One region of the Arthrobacter sp. HS15c genome, then DNA from elsewhere that is predicted to be linked to it. Evidence: predicted binding sites of a transcription regulator. Region 1 holds the regulator's gene; each other region holds the start of a gene.

Region 1 (4,643 bases):
TGCTGACTTCGGCCACCCTCGCCATCGGCTCGGCGTTTGAGCCGGCCGCCGGCGGCCTGGGACTCGTGGGCCAGGGCGCCCCGAGCTGGACCGGCATTGATGTCGGTTCCCCCTTTGACTACCCGAAGCAAGGGATCCTGTACGTTGCCGGCCACCTCCCCAAGCCCGGCCGGGGTGTGTCGCCGGAGGCGCTGGAAGAACTCGAGGCCCTGATCAGGGCTTCCGGAGGGGGTGCGCTGTGCCTGTTCTCCTCGCGCCGCGCCGCAGAAGAGGCAGCCGAAGCCCTGCGGCCGCGGCTTGGACTGAGCATCCTCTGCCAGGGCGACTCCACCATGACCGCCCTGGTCAAGCAGTTCGCCGACGAGCCCGACACCTGCCTCTTCGGAACCATGTCGTTGTGGCAGGGCGTGGACGTGCCCGGCGGCTCGTGCCGCCTGGTGGTGATTGACCGTATTCCGTTCCCGCGGCCGGACGATCCCCTCATGACCGCCCGCTCCCGGGCCGTGGCCCAGGCCGGCGGCAACGGCTTTATGTCGGTCTCCGCCACCCACGCCGCCATCCGGCTGGCACAGGGCGCCGGCCGGCTGATCAGGTCCACGGGTGACAAGGGCGTGGTGGCGGTGCTCGATTCACGGCTTGCCACGGAGCGCTACGCCGGGTTCCTTCGCGCCGCCCTGCCGCCCTTCTGGCCCACCACGGACCGGAAAATCGCGTTCGCTGCCCTGGAGCGGCTGTCCAAGGAACACACCTGAGTTAACTGCGAAGATCAGCTGGGCCCGCCCCTCGAGGGGCGGGCCCAGCTGATCTGTTTTGCTGTAACTGGCGGTTCCTAGAGTGAGCGCAGGACCGAAACAACCTTGCCCATGATGGTGGCGTGGTCGCCAAGGATGGGTTCGTATTGGGTGTTCTGCGGCAGGAGCCACGTGTGGCCGTCCCGCTGGCGGAACGTTTTGACGGTCGCTTCGTCGTCCAGGAGGGCCGCAACGATGTCACCGTTGACGGCGTCAGCCTGGCGCCGCACCACCACCCAGTCGCCATCGCAGATTGCCGCGTCCACCATGGAGTCTCCGGCCACCTTGAGCATAAAGAGCTCGCCCTGCCCCACCAGCTGACGGGGGAGCGGCATCACGTCCTCCACGACCTGATCCGCGAGGATGGGCCCGCCGGCCGCGATCCGGCCCACCAGCGGGACCATGGCGGTGTCCATGGCCGTGGGCAGCTCAGTCACTTTGCCCCCACTGATGCCGCGCAGGGCAGCCGGCGCGGCTGAACCTGTCGCCTTGGCAGTCCCGCCGTCCAGCGTCAGCGGCATCAGGACCTCCATGGCCCGCGGCCGCTTGGGATCGCGGCGAAGGTAACCCAGCTTCTCCAGCTGCGAGAGCTGATGGGTCACGCTGGACAGGCTGGCCAGGCCCACTGTGTCACCGATTTCACGCATGGACGGGGGATACCCGTTGTCATTGACCGAACGCTGGATGGTTTCCAGGATCTTCTTTTGCCGGGCAGTCAGCCCTTTGGGAGTCCTCTGGGGCTGCTGACCCCGCTGGGTCGCCCTGCCGCCCGCGGCTGCTGCTGCCATGTTTGCCAATGCCTTTCCGTTGCCCCGGTGCCTCCTGGCCGCGGGTGCCGGGAGCCTCCGGCATTGATTGTCAGACCCTGCTGATCAACTACAGAGGTGGTTGATCTTTGATCCAAACGTAGGCCAGCCACAACCCTTTTTCAAACATTTGTTCTAGCGAGTCTCGACAATGTTCGTTGATAAGTGCTAAAACAGAAGAAGCAAAGTTCGAACATGTGTTCTATTCGCTTCCTGTGGTATTCGAATATTCGAAGAGGCAGGGCCTGTCCGCCGAGGCAGGCAGGCGGAAAGGACACTCCGGGCAGCACAGCATGGTCCAGGAGGGCTCATTTCATGTCAGCTTTTTCAGCATCGCAGGACTCCGGTCCGCAGTTCGTCTCGGTCCAGCACCTCACGGCAGTGCCAGAGTTCCGGGCCCGCAAGGAATCGCTGCCTCCTCTGCGCCTGACGCGGCGCGGCCGGGTGGTCCTGATCGGCATTCCCCTGGTCCTGATCGCGGCGCTGCTCTTCCTGCTCGCGGGATTCCTTAACGCACCCGCCAAGGCCGCCGACTCCGCCGCGGACCTCTCGCTCACGCCGACTGTCTCGGTAACTGTGCAGCCCGGTCAGTCGCTCTGGGGGATCGCGGCGGCGGTGTCGCCGGAGCGGGATCCCCGGGATGTGATCGCGGACATCGTCCAGCTCAACAACCTCACGGCCGGGACCGTGCTGCCCGGCCAGCAGCTGTTTGTGCCTGCCAAGTAGCCCTGCAGGTTGTGAATGGCAGTCGGGAACCGTCACATTTTCGGGGTCCGCGCTTCGGCACTAAACTGTTCAGGTGAATGACCAGCTAGAGCGTCTGAACCGCCTTCCCCTCCGGACCAACCTTCGTGGCCTGTCCCCGTACGGGGCTCCGCAGCTCGATGTTCCCGTTCTGCTGAACGTCAACGAAAACACCCATGGTGTTCCCGCGGACGTTCGGGCGGCCATCAGCGCGGCGGTCACCGAGGCCGCAGCGGGCCTGAACCGCTACCCGGACCGGGAGTTCACAGAGCTTCGCGAGGCGCTGGCGGAGTTCCTTGGCCACGGACTGGACGTGACGAACATCTGGGCAGCCAACGGTTCCAACGAGGTGCTGCAGCAGATCCTCCAGGCCTTCGGCGGGCCGGGCCGGACGGCTCTTGGCTTCCCTCCCACGTATTCCATGTACCCCCTACTGGCCAGCGGCACGGACACCGAATACATTGCTGGGCAGCGCGAAGCAGACTACGGACTCAGCGCCGAGTCGGCAGGCCGCCAGGTCAAGGAGCTCCAGCCCAACGTTGTCTTCCTCAGCTCACCCAACAACCCCACCGGAACAGGGCTGGGCCTGGATGTGGTGGAAGCCGTGTACACCGCCGGCGAAGCCAGCCAGACCATCGTGATCGTGGACGAGGCCTACCATGAGTTTGCCCACGACGGCACACCCAGCGCCCTGACGCTCCTGCCGGGCCGGGAACGCCTCATTGTCACCCGGACCATGAGCAAGGCGTTTGCCCTGGCCGGCGCCCGGCTGGGCTACATGGCCGCCGCCCCCGAGGTCGCGGACGCCCTGCGGCTGGTCCGGCTCCCGTACCACTTGTCCGCCGTCACCCAGGCCACCGCCCTGGCCGCCCTGCAGCACCGCGAGGCCCTGATGGCGGACGTCGAGGACATCAAGGTCCAGCGCGACCGGATCGTTTCCGAACTGACCCGCCTGGGCCTCACGCCCGCCGCGTCGGACTCCAACTTCGTCTTCTTCGGCGGACTGGACCGGCCCCACGACGTCTGGCAGCAACTGCTGGACGCCGGCGTGCTGATCAGGGACGTCGGCATCCCGGGCCACCTGCGGGTCACCGCCGGCACTGAGACTGAAACCACGGCCTTCCTCACTGCCCTGGAAACCATCCTGGCCAGCCAGCCAAAGCTGCCCGCCTAAACTTGACCATAGCCGCGCCGCGCGCGCGGGAATTCCTCCTTCTCCGCAAAGGACATATGACCATGAGTTCCACCGGATCCAGCACTGCCGCGACCCGCACCGCACGCATGGAGCGTGCCACCAGCGAATCGTCGGTGCTCGTGGAGATCAACCTCGACGGTACCGGTGTCTCAAACATCGACACCTCCGTCCCGTTCTATGACCACATGCTCACGGCGCTGTGCAAGCACTCGCTCATTGACATGACGGTGAAGGCCACCGGTGATACCCACATCGATGTCCACCACACCGTGGAGGACGTTGCCATCACCTTCGGCGAAGTCCTGCGGACGGCCCTCGGCAACAAGGCCGGCATCCGCCGCTTCGGCGAAGCGACCGTGCCGCTGGACGAAGCACTGGCCCACGCGGTGGTGGACGTCTCAGGCCGGCCCTACCTGGTCCACGGCGGCGAGCCCGCCGGGCAGGAATACCACCTCATCGGCGGCCACTTCACCGGGTCGCTGACGCGGCACGTCTTTGAGGCCATCACGCTGCACGCAGGCATCTGCCTGCACATGAACGTCATCGCCGGCCGGGATCCGCACCACATCGTCGAGGCACAGTTCAAGGCATTCGCCCGCGCACTGCGTGCTGCCGTTGAGCCGGACCCGCGCGTTGAAGGAATTCCGTCCACCAAGGGTGCCCTGTGAGCGGCCAGATCCTGCGCGACGGCGCCGTGATCGACCCTGCCGCCCTGAAGAAGCCGGAGTCGCCGGAGGGCAAGCCCACGGTCACCGTGCTCGACTACGGCTCCGGGAACGTCCGTTCCGCGGTACGTGCCCTTGAACGGGCAGGCGCCGAGGTCATCCTCAGCTCCAAGCCAGAGGATGTCCTGAACGCCGACGGCCTGGTCGTGCCGGGCGTGGGAGCGTTCGAAACGGTGATGCGCGAACTCAAGGCCGTGGACGGCATCCGCCTCATCGGCCGGCGCGTCGCCGGCGGGCGCCCCGTGTTGGGCATCTGCGTCGGACTCCAGGTCCTGTTCGAGGCCGGCGTGGAACACGGCACCGAGGCTGAAGGCATGGGGGAGTGGCCGGGCAAGGTGGAGCTCCTCCCGGCCGAGGTCGTGCCGCACATGGGCTGGAACAC
Region 2 (4,643 bases), on a different contig from region 1:
GTCTCCAGCGTGACGGGGGCGCCCTTGGAACGGGCTACAACACCTTTGACTTTATGGACCACGGAAGGCTCCCTTAATGCAGATAGACAGAACGGGACCAACAGCGAATGTTGGTCCCGTTCTGTTTATCACATGGGTCCGGAGGCCCGGTCCGGGTGTTATGCGGCCAGGCGGCTCTTGACCTCGGCTGCTGAGGGGTTGGTGGCTGCGGTGCCGTCCGGGAACAGCACGGTGGGGACGGTGCGGTTGCCGCCGTTGAGCTGCTCCACGAGTTCGGCCGTGCCATCAACCTCTTCGATGTTGATTTCCGTGTAGCCGATGCCCTGCGCGTCCAGCTGCTTCTTCAGCCGGTTGCAGTAGCCGCACCAGGTGGTGGAAAACATGGTGATGGTGCCGTTCTCGGGGGTAAAGTCCACGGAGCTCTCCTAAATCAGTGGGGGGGTTCGTTCCCATCAACGGTAACCCGCGGCCCGCTATTCCCCGGAGCCGGTGGCCCCGGATGACACTGCATAACAGGGATGGCATGCTGGTGCCATGTGTGGACGCTATGTGATGGCACGTGCCGTGGGGGACCTGCTGGCCGAATTCGATGCCCAGCTCGAGGAGAACGTGGAGCTGCCGCCGTCGTGGAACGTTGCGCCCACCGATGACGTGCCCATAGTCCTGGAACGCCTGATTGACGACTCCGCCGTCCGTCAGTTGCACGTGGCCCGCTGGGGCCTGGTGCCGTCCTGGGCCAAGGATCCCGGCATCGGATCCAAAATGATCAACGCCCGGAGCGAGACGGTCCTGGAGAAGCCCGCCTTCCGCAAGGCCATCCAGTCGCGCCGCTGTGCCGTGCCGGCGGACGGCTATTACGAGTGGAAACAGGGGACGGGAAAGGCGAGGCAGCCCTACTACGTCCACCCCGGCGAAGGCAGCGGCCTGGTTTTCGCCGGCGTGTACGAATGGTGGAAGGACCCGTCCAAGGCGGAGGGCGAGCCTGGCCGGTGGCTGCTCTCCACCTCCATCCTGACGGCCGACACGCCGCCGCCTGGATCGGAGTCAACTGTCTTCGGCAAGCTCACCGCCCTGCACGACCGGGTACCGCTGCCCATGGACCGGGCCACGATGGAGTCCTGGATCGACCCGCAGATCGACGACGCCGCCTTCCTGGTGGACCTGGTCCGCGCCCACGTGAAGGATGTTGCAGCGGACTGGCACGTGGATTCCGTGGGCCGGGAGGTGGGAAACGTGCGCAACAATTCCCCCGAGCTCATCCGCCCCGTGGAGGCGCTGTTCTGAGGCGTTTCATCCGCTGACCCGGGCGACTGAGGAGGTGCCTGACCCCTAAACGGTGACCTCGCCGGCGTCGTCCACTGCCCACGTGGGGTTGTAGGCAATCTCCCAGCGGAAGCCGTCCGGGTCCGCGAAATAGCCGGTGTATCCGCCCCACGGCTGGGTGACCGGCTCTGCAACTACTTTTGCCCCGGCTGCGGCGGCTTCGGCCATGACCCGGTCCACGTCCGCTGTGCTGGGGAGGTTGTGGCTGAGCGTGATGCAGGGGACTTGTCCCGGCGCATCAACTCCGGCTTCGGCCTGCATCTGGCCGGCGTTCCACAGGGAGAGGATCAGCCCGTGGTTGACCTGGATGAACACCACGTCGTCGGGGAATTCCTTGTGGACGGGCCAGCCGAGGCCCTCTGCGTAGAAGCGGCGGGAGGCCGCTACGCTGCGTACACCTAGTGAGATGAAGTCGACTCTGGGCTGCATGCTTCGATACTGTCAGATGATGGCGACAATTCAAGGAAACGACAGGGACGCGCTGGCCGACAAGGAACAGCTCGCCGCCGTGCGGATTGCAGTCGACGAGGTTGATGACCAGATCGTCACCCTCATTGCCCGGCGTGAGCGGCTGATCCGGATCGCCGGAACCCTGAAGGGTGACGACGCCGAAGTCCGGGCCCCGGGCCGGGTGGAGCGGGTCATTGAGCACGTCCGCTCCGCGGCGGAGAAGAAGGACATCGATCCGGACATCGTGGAATCCACGTACCGGGCCATGATCTCGGGCTTTATCGAACTCGAGCTGAAAGTCCACAAAGAAAACAGCTGAGGCTGTTCGACATCCATACCAAGGCGCCCTGCAGCCGGACACGTATCCGGCTTCAGGGCGCCTTTTTTGGTACGCCTGGTTACAGTGCTTCGTCGACGGTGATGCCGGACTGAAATTCCCGGCCGTCAGCCTCGCTGAACGCCGACATGATGTGACCCTTGCCGAGCCCGTGGATGGCGGCCAAAGGGAAGTTTCCTGTGATGGAGTTGCCGGAGTGCGAGACTCCGCTGAGGTCGAAGTTTTCCTCAGTGCCCTGTTCGTGGCTGAACGAGTAGAAGGCGATTGCCTCCCCGTTCATGAATTCAATGCCCAACCGTCTTTGTGATGAGTAGTCAGGGCTGGCCGCGACGAGCCCCACTACGTACGCACCCGCTCCCGGGATGTTGCCGTCGATATCAAAGGTTGCCACGAGCGTTGTGTCCTGGGCCTTGATGCTTACGTGCTTGAGGAGTGCGTCATTGGTGCTCATGCCACAATCCTGCTCCCTGCCGTCCCTTCCGTCCACCCCTGTCTAGGTTTTGTGTTGGCTCCGGCGTAGACTGGATTCATTCGAACATGTATTCGAATAAGCGTGTTCGAAACCCCGGGATGGACCTTCCTGGGCCACAGTTCCAGTTCAGTTCCGGGAGGCGCCCATGGGCATGTTCAGCGAATCCGTTGACGTCGCCTGCAGCGCTGCCGGCCAGCCAGTGGCCCTCCAATGGGCCGGGCGGCATTACACCGTATGCGCTGAACCGGTGCGGTGGTTTGAACGCAGGCAGTGGTGGGCCGAGGAAAGCCGCGCACCGCTGGGAAGCGGGCCCGGGCTCGTTGACCACGAAATCTGGCGGGTCCAGGTGCAGGCAGACCCGCAGGACGAACCCCTCACCCTGGACCTGAGCCGGCACCTCGGAAGCGGCCGCTGGCGGCTGCTCCGGATCCATGACGCCCTCCAACCCAGAACAGCATGACTTTCACGCATCTCCACGCTTCCACTGCCTTCAGCGCCCACTATGGGGTGTCCTGGCCGGACGAGCTCGCCCAGGTTGCCGCCGCTGACGGTGCCACCGCGCTCGCCTGCACTGACCGGGACGGCCTGTACGGCACGGTCAAGCATCTCAAGGCCTGCATGGCCTCCGGTATTGACCCCATCGTGGGGGTTGACCTTGCGGTGTTCGACGACGACGGCGACCACCGCACCCAACTCGCTGGACGCGTGGTGGTCCTCGCCCGCGGCCATAACAGCGGCGCGGGCTACCGTGCCCTGTGCAGGCTGGTGTCAGATGCCCATGCCAGGACCTCCGGCAAAGCCGGGGGAGCCGTGCCGGTGGCAGTCACCCGCGCCGAACTCGCCTCCCGGACACTTGACCCGAAAACCCTGAAGCCGGTCCTGATGGTCCTGATCGGACCAGATTCCGACGTCGGACGGGCCATGGGCGGGCGGCGGTACCTGCGACCCCGCACCCTCTTCAAACGCTGGCTGGATGCCATGCCGCAGGGGACCATGGTGGCCGAAGTGGTTTCCCAGCTCAGCTCACCAGGCTCACCGCTGAGCACCGCCCACGCAGTGCGGATGCTCAAACTCGCGGAGGAACACCAGGTCCCTGCCGTGCTCACCAACGCTGTCCGGTACTGCGCCGAGGACGGAGCCGCCACGGCAGACGTCCTGGATTCGGCCCGCACGCTGAAGTCCCTGCCCGAACTCGCCGCCGAACCCCTGCTCCAGCCCAACGGCCAGGCCTGGCTGAAATCGTCAGCACAGATGCTCCAGCTGGGCAAGGAAATCATCGGCACTGCAGGATACGGGGCGGCGGACCTCAAACAGCTCATGGCCCAGACCGAGGCGCTCGCCGACCTCTGCCGGATCGACCCCGTCACTGACATGGGATGGAAGCAGCCGGTGGTCCCCGAAGCCTCAGTCATCGGCATCAGCCAGGACCCGCACGTGGAGCTGGTCCAGCGCTGCGAAGCCGGGATCGGCAGGAGGTTCCCTGGCATCACCGGCGCCGCCGAAAAGGAAATGCGCTCGCGGCTGGAGCACGAACTGGGGATCATCATGAACCTCGGGTTCTCCTCCTACTTCCTGACAGTCGCCGAAGTGTCCCGGATGATCCTGGACATGGGGGTCCGCGCCGCCGCCCGGGGGTCCGGAGCGTCCAGCCTGGTCAACTACCTCATCGACGTCAGCCAGGTAAACCCCCTGCAGCATGACCTGATCTTCGAACGGTTCCTGTCCCAGGACCGGGCCACCCTGCCGGACATTGACATCGATGTTGAAAGCGCTGAACGGCACAATGTCTACCGGCGGATCTTTGACCGTTTCGGTGCCGAACGCGTGACGCTCATGAGCATGCAGAACGGATACCGGGCGCGTGGCGCCGTCAGGGACGCAGGCATGGCCCTGGGCATGGACGACGGCGACGTCGGCGAGATCGCCAAGCAGCTGTGGCGCTTTTCGGCCCGCAAGTTCCGGGAGGCGCTGGTGGAGAAACCCGAACTGCGCGAGTTCGCCGACCGGGTGGAGCGCAGTGACTTTGCCGAAAACCAGCAGCTTGATCTTCTGGTGGACCTC
Region 3 (4,643 bases), on a different contig from region 1:
GGACGGATTTGTGGATTACGAACCGGATGGCCGCCGCTACCACCTGGGCCTGCGCATCTTTCAGCTGGGCCAGCGCGTGTCCAACCACCACGGCTTCGCCGGCACGGCAATGCCGGTCCTTCGCCGCGTGACGGAGCAGACGGGCGAGGCCACCATCCTCAGCGTCAGGGACGGCCACCACCACCTGACGGTCAACAAGGTGGACGGCCCGCAGATGTTCCGCGTGACCAGCGATCCGGGCCATCTCGGCTCGCTGCACACCACTGCGGTGGGCAAGGCGCTGGTGGCGTTCGCCGAGGACTCTGAGCGGGAACGCCTCCTGGCCGAGTTGGAGCTGAATCCCCTCACCGAGCACTCCATCACCGACCGGGATGCCTTCCGCGCCGAAATCGATAAGGTCCGGCGCCAGGGGTTCGCGGTCATGGATGAGGAGAACGAGACCGGGATGCGTGCCGTGGCCGTCCCGCTTTTCAACTCCCAGGGCCACGCGTTCGCCTCCCTCGCCACGGCAGTCCCGGTCTTCCGCCTGAGCCTGGAAGCCCTGGTTTCCCACGTTCCCGTGCTGCAGGAGGCGGCGGCCGAGCTGGCTGCCCGCCTCCCGCAGCGCTGACCTAGAAGCAAGTGTTCGTATCTCGAACAAGAGTGCGAGATGTGAACATGTGCTGTACTGTAATCCCTAACACCGGACCCGCCGCGCTCGCCTTGGCCTGCGCCGACCGCCCGGTGCCGTTACCAAAGGAGCTGCACGGATGAGTAATCGAACTGAGTCCTACCTGGTGGGACTGGTCGGGGATGGCGTCATGCCGTCACTCACCCCCCACATGCACGAACGCGAAGGCGACGTGCAGGGCCTGCGCTATCTGTACCGCCCCATCGACCTGCTGGAGCTCGGCCTCCCGGGCGAATCCGTCGGCCACCTGCTGCAGAGCGCCCGCAGCCTTGGCTTCAACGGCCTGAACATCACGCACCCCTGCAAGCAGCTCGTGCTGCAGCACCTGGATGAAATCTCCCCGGACGCCCTCAGGCTTGGCGCCGTCAACACCGTGGTGATCGAGGACGGCCGGTTTATCGGCCACAACACCGATTTCTCCGGCTTTGCCGCCGCCCTCGCCTCCGGTCTTCCGGGCGCGAAGCTGGACCGGGTAGTCCAGCTGGGTGCCGGCGGCGCCGGATCCGCCGTCGCCTATGCCCTGCTCACCGCCGGCGTTAAGGCCCTGGACCTGGTGGACGTGGATCCCGCCCGCTGCGCCGCAAAGGCCGCGGAACTGGCCGGCTTCTTCCCGCACAGCACCGTCACGGCACGGGCGACGGCGGAGCTGCCACAGCTGCTGCCCCTCGCCGACGGGCTGGTCCACTGCACCCCCGTGGGAATGGCCGCCCACCCCGGCGTCCCGTTGGACCTGGACCTGCTGGAATCCCGGCACTGGGTGGCGGACATCGTCTACCGCCCCATCGACACCGAACTGGTCCGCGGCGCACGCGCCAAAGGCTGCGACGTCCTGGACGGCGGCCGGATGGCCGTGGGACAGGCGGCGGATGCCTTCCGGATCTTCACCGGGCTGACAGCCGACGCCGACAGGATGCGTTCGCACTTCCTGGAACTTGTGGCGGCGGAAGAGGTGGCCGCCTGATGCGCACCGGAGTCGCCACCGTCTGCCTTTCCGGCACCCTGAAGGAGAAGATGCAGGCCTGCGCCATCGCGGGCTTCGACGGCATCGAGATCTTCGAGCAGGACCTGGTGACCTCGCCGCTGACGCCCGAGGACGTCCGCAAGATGGCGGCAGACCTGGGCCTGACCCTTGACCTGTACCAGCCCTTCCGCGACTTCGACAGCGTGTCCGAGGACCTCCTGGCCGCCAACCTCCGCCGCGCCGAAGCCAAGTTCAGGCTGATGGCCCGGCTGGGCATGGACACCATCCTGGTCTGTTCCAACGTGGCCACCGCCAGCATCGACAGCGACGACCTCCGGACCGAACAGCTGGGCCGCCTGGCCGAACTGGCCGGCGACCACGGCGTCAAGGTGGCCTACGAGGCCCTGGCCTGGGGCAAGTACGTCAGCGACTACGAGCACGCGCACCGGCTGGTGGAAGCCGTGGACCACCCCAACCTGGGCACCTGCCTGGACTCCTTCCACATCCTGTCCCGCGACTGGGACACTGCGCCCATCGAAGCGTTCAGCCCGGAGAAGATCTTCTTCGTCCAGGTGGCGGACGCCCCCAAACTGTCCATGGATGTGCTGTCCTGGAGCCGGCACTACCGGGTCTTCCCGGGTGAAGGCCAGTTCGAGCTCGCCAAGTTCATGGGCCACGTGGTCCGCGCCGGCTATGCCGGCCCCGTGTCACTCGAGATCTTCAATGACGTCTTCCGCCAGTCAGACGTGGAGCGCACGGCCGTGGACGGCATGCGCTCGCTGATCTGGCTGGAGGAACAGAGCGCCAAGTGGCTGGAGGCCAACGCCCCGGTGCTGTCCGGGGCCGCGCCGGGCGCCGCGGCGGCGGTCACCCAGGCCGCGGGCCGCCGTCGTTATCCGATGGAGCTGGCCACCCTGCCGCAGGTGGCCGAGCCGGCAGGGTTCAACTTCGCCGAGGTCAAGGCGGCCGACACCGCCGGGCTGGAGACAGTCCTGGGCCAGTTGGGCTTCGAGTTCAACGGGCACCACCGCACCAAGGACGTCCAGCTGTGGACCATGGGCCACGCCCGGGTGATCATCAACGAGGCCGGCCCCGACGCCGGGGACACAACGCCTGCGATCGCTGCCCTTGGCTTCGACGTCGATTCACCCGTCATTGCCTCCGCCCGCGCCCAGCAGCTCAAGGCCCCGGCGGTGCACCGCAAGAGCCAGGCGAACGAGGAAGTGTTCCAGGGCTTCGCCGCCCCGGACTCCACGGAGATCTTCCTGTGCCAGGGCAGCCCTGACGGGACCGCGGCCTGGACCAGCGAATTCGGCGAGGGCCTGGAAGTGCCCGCTGCGGGCGCCTCCGCCGTGATCGACCACGTGAACCTGGCCCAGCCCTGGCAGCACTTTGACGAGGCGGTCCTCTTCTACACCAGCGCCCTGGCCCTGGAACCGCAGCCGTTCGCGGAGGTTCCCAGCCCCACCGGCCTGGTCCGCTCCCAGGTGATGCTCACCGAAAACCGCGCCGTGCGTCTCGTGCTGAACCTCGCCCCGCTCATCCAGCAGGACGGAGCGTCGGGTGGTTCCGGCGCTGCGGGGTCCGCCGGCGGTGGCACCGGCCAGCGCAGGACCTACCAGGAACACATCGCCTTCGCCGTGGACGACCTGGTGGCCACAGCGCGGGACTGCAAGGCCCGCGGACTGGAGTTCCTGGAGATCCCGGCGAATTACTACGAGGACCTGGACGCACGGTTCGGCCTGGCGCCGGAGTTCCTGGCCACGTTGCAGGGACTGAACCTCCTGTATGACCGCGACGCCGACGGCGAGTTCCTGCATTTCTACACCGCCACGGTGGGCAGCGTGTTCTTCGAAATGGTGGAACGCCGCGGAAACTATGACGGCTACGGCGCCCCCAACGCGCCCGTCCGGCACGCAGTCCAGTACGACCTCCTGCACCGCACCTGACCCGAATCCCAGCACCTTAACAACAGCAACGCAACCACGAAAGGAGCCAGCCGTGCCGCAGCACATCACTACCGAACAGCTTGACACCGACGAGCTCGTACCGGCCGCCGAACCCCATGCCGGGCACCTGCCCCTGGACCGTGCCATCGAGACCCAGGCCGATCTCAGTGCAGAGATTAACGCCATGGGCGAGGCGTATGCCCGGGCGCTCAAGGACGGCACACCCGCCGAGACCCAGCCCCGTTTGGACTACCCGCCCTACCGCAGCAGCATCCTGCGGCACCCCACCAAGAGCCTGCAGCACGCAGACCCGGAGACCATCGAGCTGTACTCGCCGGCCTTCGGACACCAGGACGTGCACGCCCTGGAGTCGGACCTGACCATCCAGCACAACGGCGAACCCCAGGGTGAGCGCATCATCGTCGCAGGCAAGGTCCTCGACGGCGACGGCCGCCCCGTTGCCGGCCAGCTCGTGGAAATCTGGCAGGCCAACGCCGCCGGCCGCTACATGCACAAGCGCGACCAGCACCCGGCCCCGCTGGACCCCAACTTCACCGGCATCGGCCGCTGCATCACCGGCCCGGACGGCTCCTACCGGTTCACCACGATCAAGCCCGGCGCCTACCCGTGGAAGAACCACCTCAACGCCTGGCGCCCTGCCCACATCCACTTCTCGATGTTCGGGACCGAGTTCACCCAGCGCATCATCACCCAGATGTACTTCCCGGGCGACCAGCTCTTCCCGCTGGACCCCATCTACCAGACCATCGTGGATCCGGACGCCCGGGATCGTCTGGTGGCCAAGTACGACCACGACCTTACTGAACCCGAGTGGGCCCTGGGCTACAACTGGGACATCGTCCTGACCGGGCCGAAGCGGACCTGGACCGAAAATGAGGCGCTTGGCGCAGAGGGTGATGAGGAATAGGCACATGAGCAACCAGACCACCAAGCTTGTTCCCACCCCCGGCCAGACCGTCGGCCCCTTCTACGGCTACGCGCTGCCGTTCGAGAAGGACAACGAACTCCTCGCCCCCGGCTCGCCGGGCTCCATCCGCCTCCA

Evidence for each region. Region 1 encodes LexA, which represses DNA repair genes until DNA is damaged. Its sites were predicted from a motif close to TCGAACANNTGTTCGA; they were not measured.
Region 2: a site for LexA is predicted at 2,642-2,657, ahead of ABV518_RS20495 (DUF6504 family protein). Genes of this name have one in related genera too.
Region 3: a site for LexA is predicted at 633-648, ahead of ABV518_RS06440 (shikimate dehydrogenase). Genes of this name have one in related genera too.

The regions. Positions count from the first base shown of each region.
Region 1 is NZ_JBFOHM010000012.1:165,088-169,730, forward strand. It holds gene ABV518_RS19720 (ATP-dependent DNA helicase) at 1-752, shown strand, start outside; gene lexA (transcriptional repressor LexA) at 830-1,579, opposite strand; gene ABV518_RS19730 (LysM peptidoglycan-binding domain-containing protein) at 1,913-2,323, shown strand; gene ABV518_RS19735 (histidinol-phosphate transaminase) at 2,397-3,515, shown strand; gene hisB (imidazoleglycerol-phosphate dehydratase HisB) at 3,578-4,204, shown strand; gene hisH (imidazole glycerol phosphate synthase subunit HisH) at 4,201-4,643, shown strand, end outside.
Region 2 is NZ_JBFOHM010000013.1:129,424-134,066, reverse strand. It holds gene ABV518_RS20525 (S-(hydroxymethyl)mycothiol dehydrogenase) at 1-62, opposite strand, end outside; gene ABV518_RS20520 (mycoredoxin) at 159-416, opposite strand; gene ABV518_RS20515 (SOS response-associated peptidase) at 535-1,284, shown strand; gene ABV518_RS20510 (VOC family protein) at 1,330-1,752, opposite strand; gene ABV518_RS20505 (chorismate mutase) at 1,769-2,092, shown strand; gene ABV518_RS20500 (hypothetical protein) at 2,172-2,561, opposite strand; gene ABV518_RS20495 (DUF6504 family protein) at 2,728-3,042, shown strand; gene ABV518_RS20490 (DNA polymerase III subunit alpha) at 3,039-4,643, shown strand, end outside.
Region 3 is NZ_JBFOHM010000003.1:293,266-297,908, forward strand. It holds gene ABV518_RS06435 (IclR family transcriptional regulator) at 1-610, shown strand, start outside; gene ABV518_RS06440 (shikimate dehydrogenase) at 750-1,631, shown strand; gene ABV518_RS06445 (TIM barrel protein) at 1,631-3,580, shown strand; gene pcaH (protocatechuate 3,4-dioxygenase subunit beta) at 3,633-4,508, shown strand; gene pcaG (protocatechuate 3,4-dioxygenase subunit alpha) at 4,513-4,643, shown strand, end outside.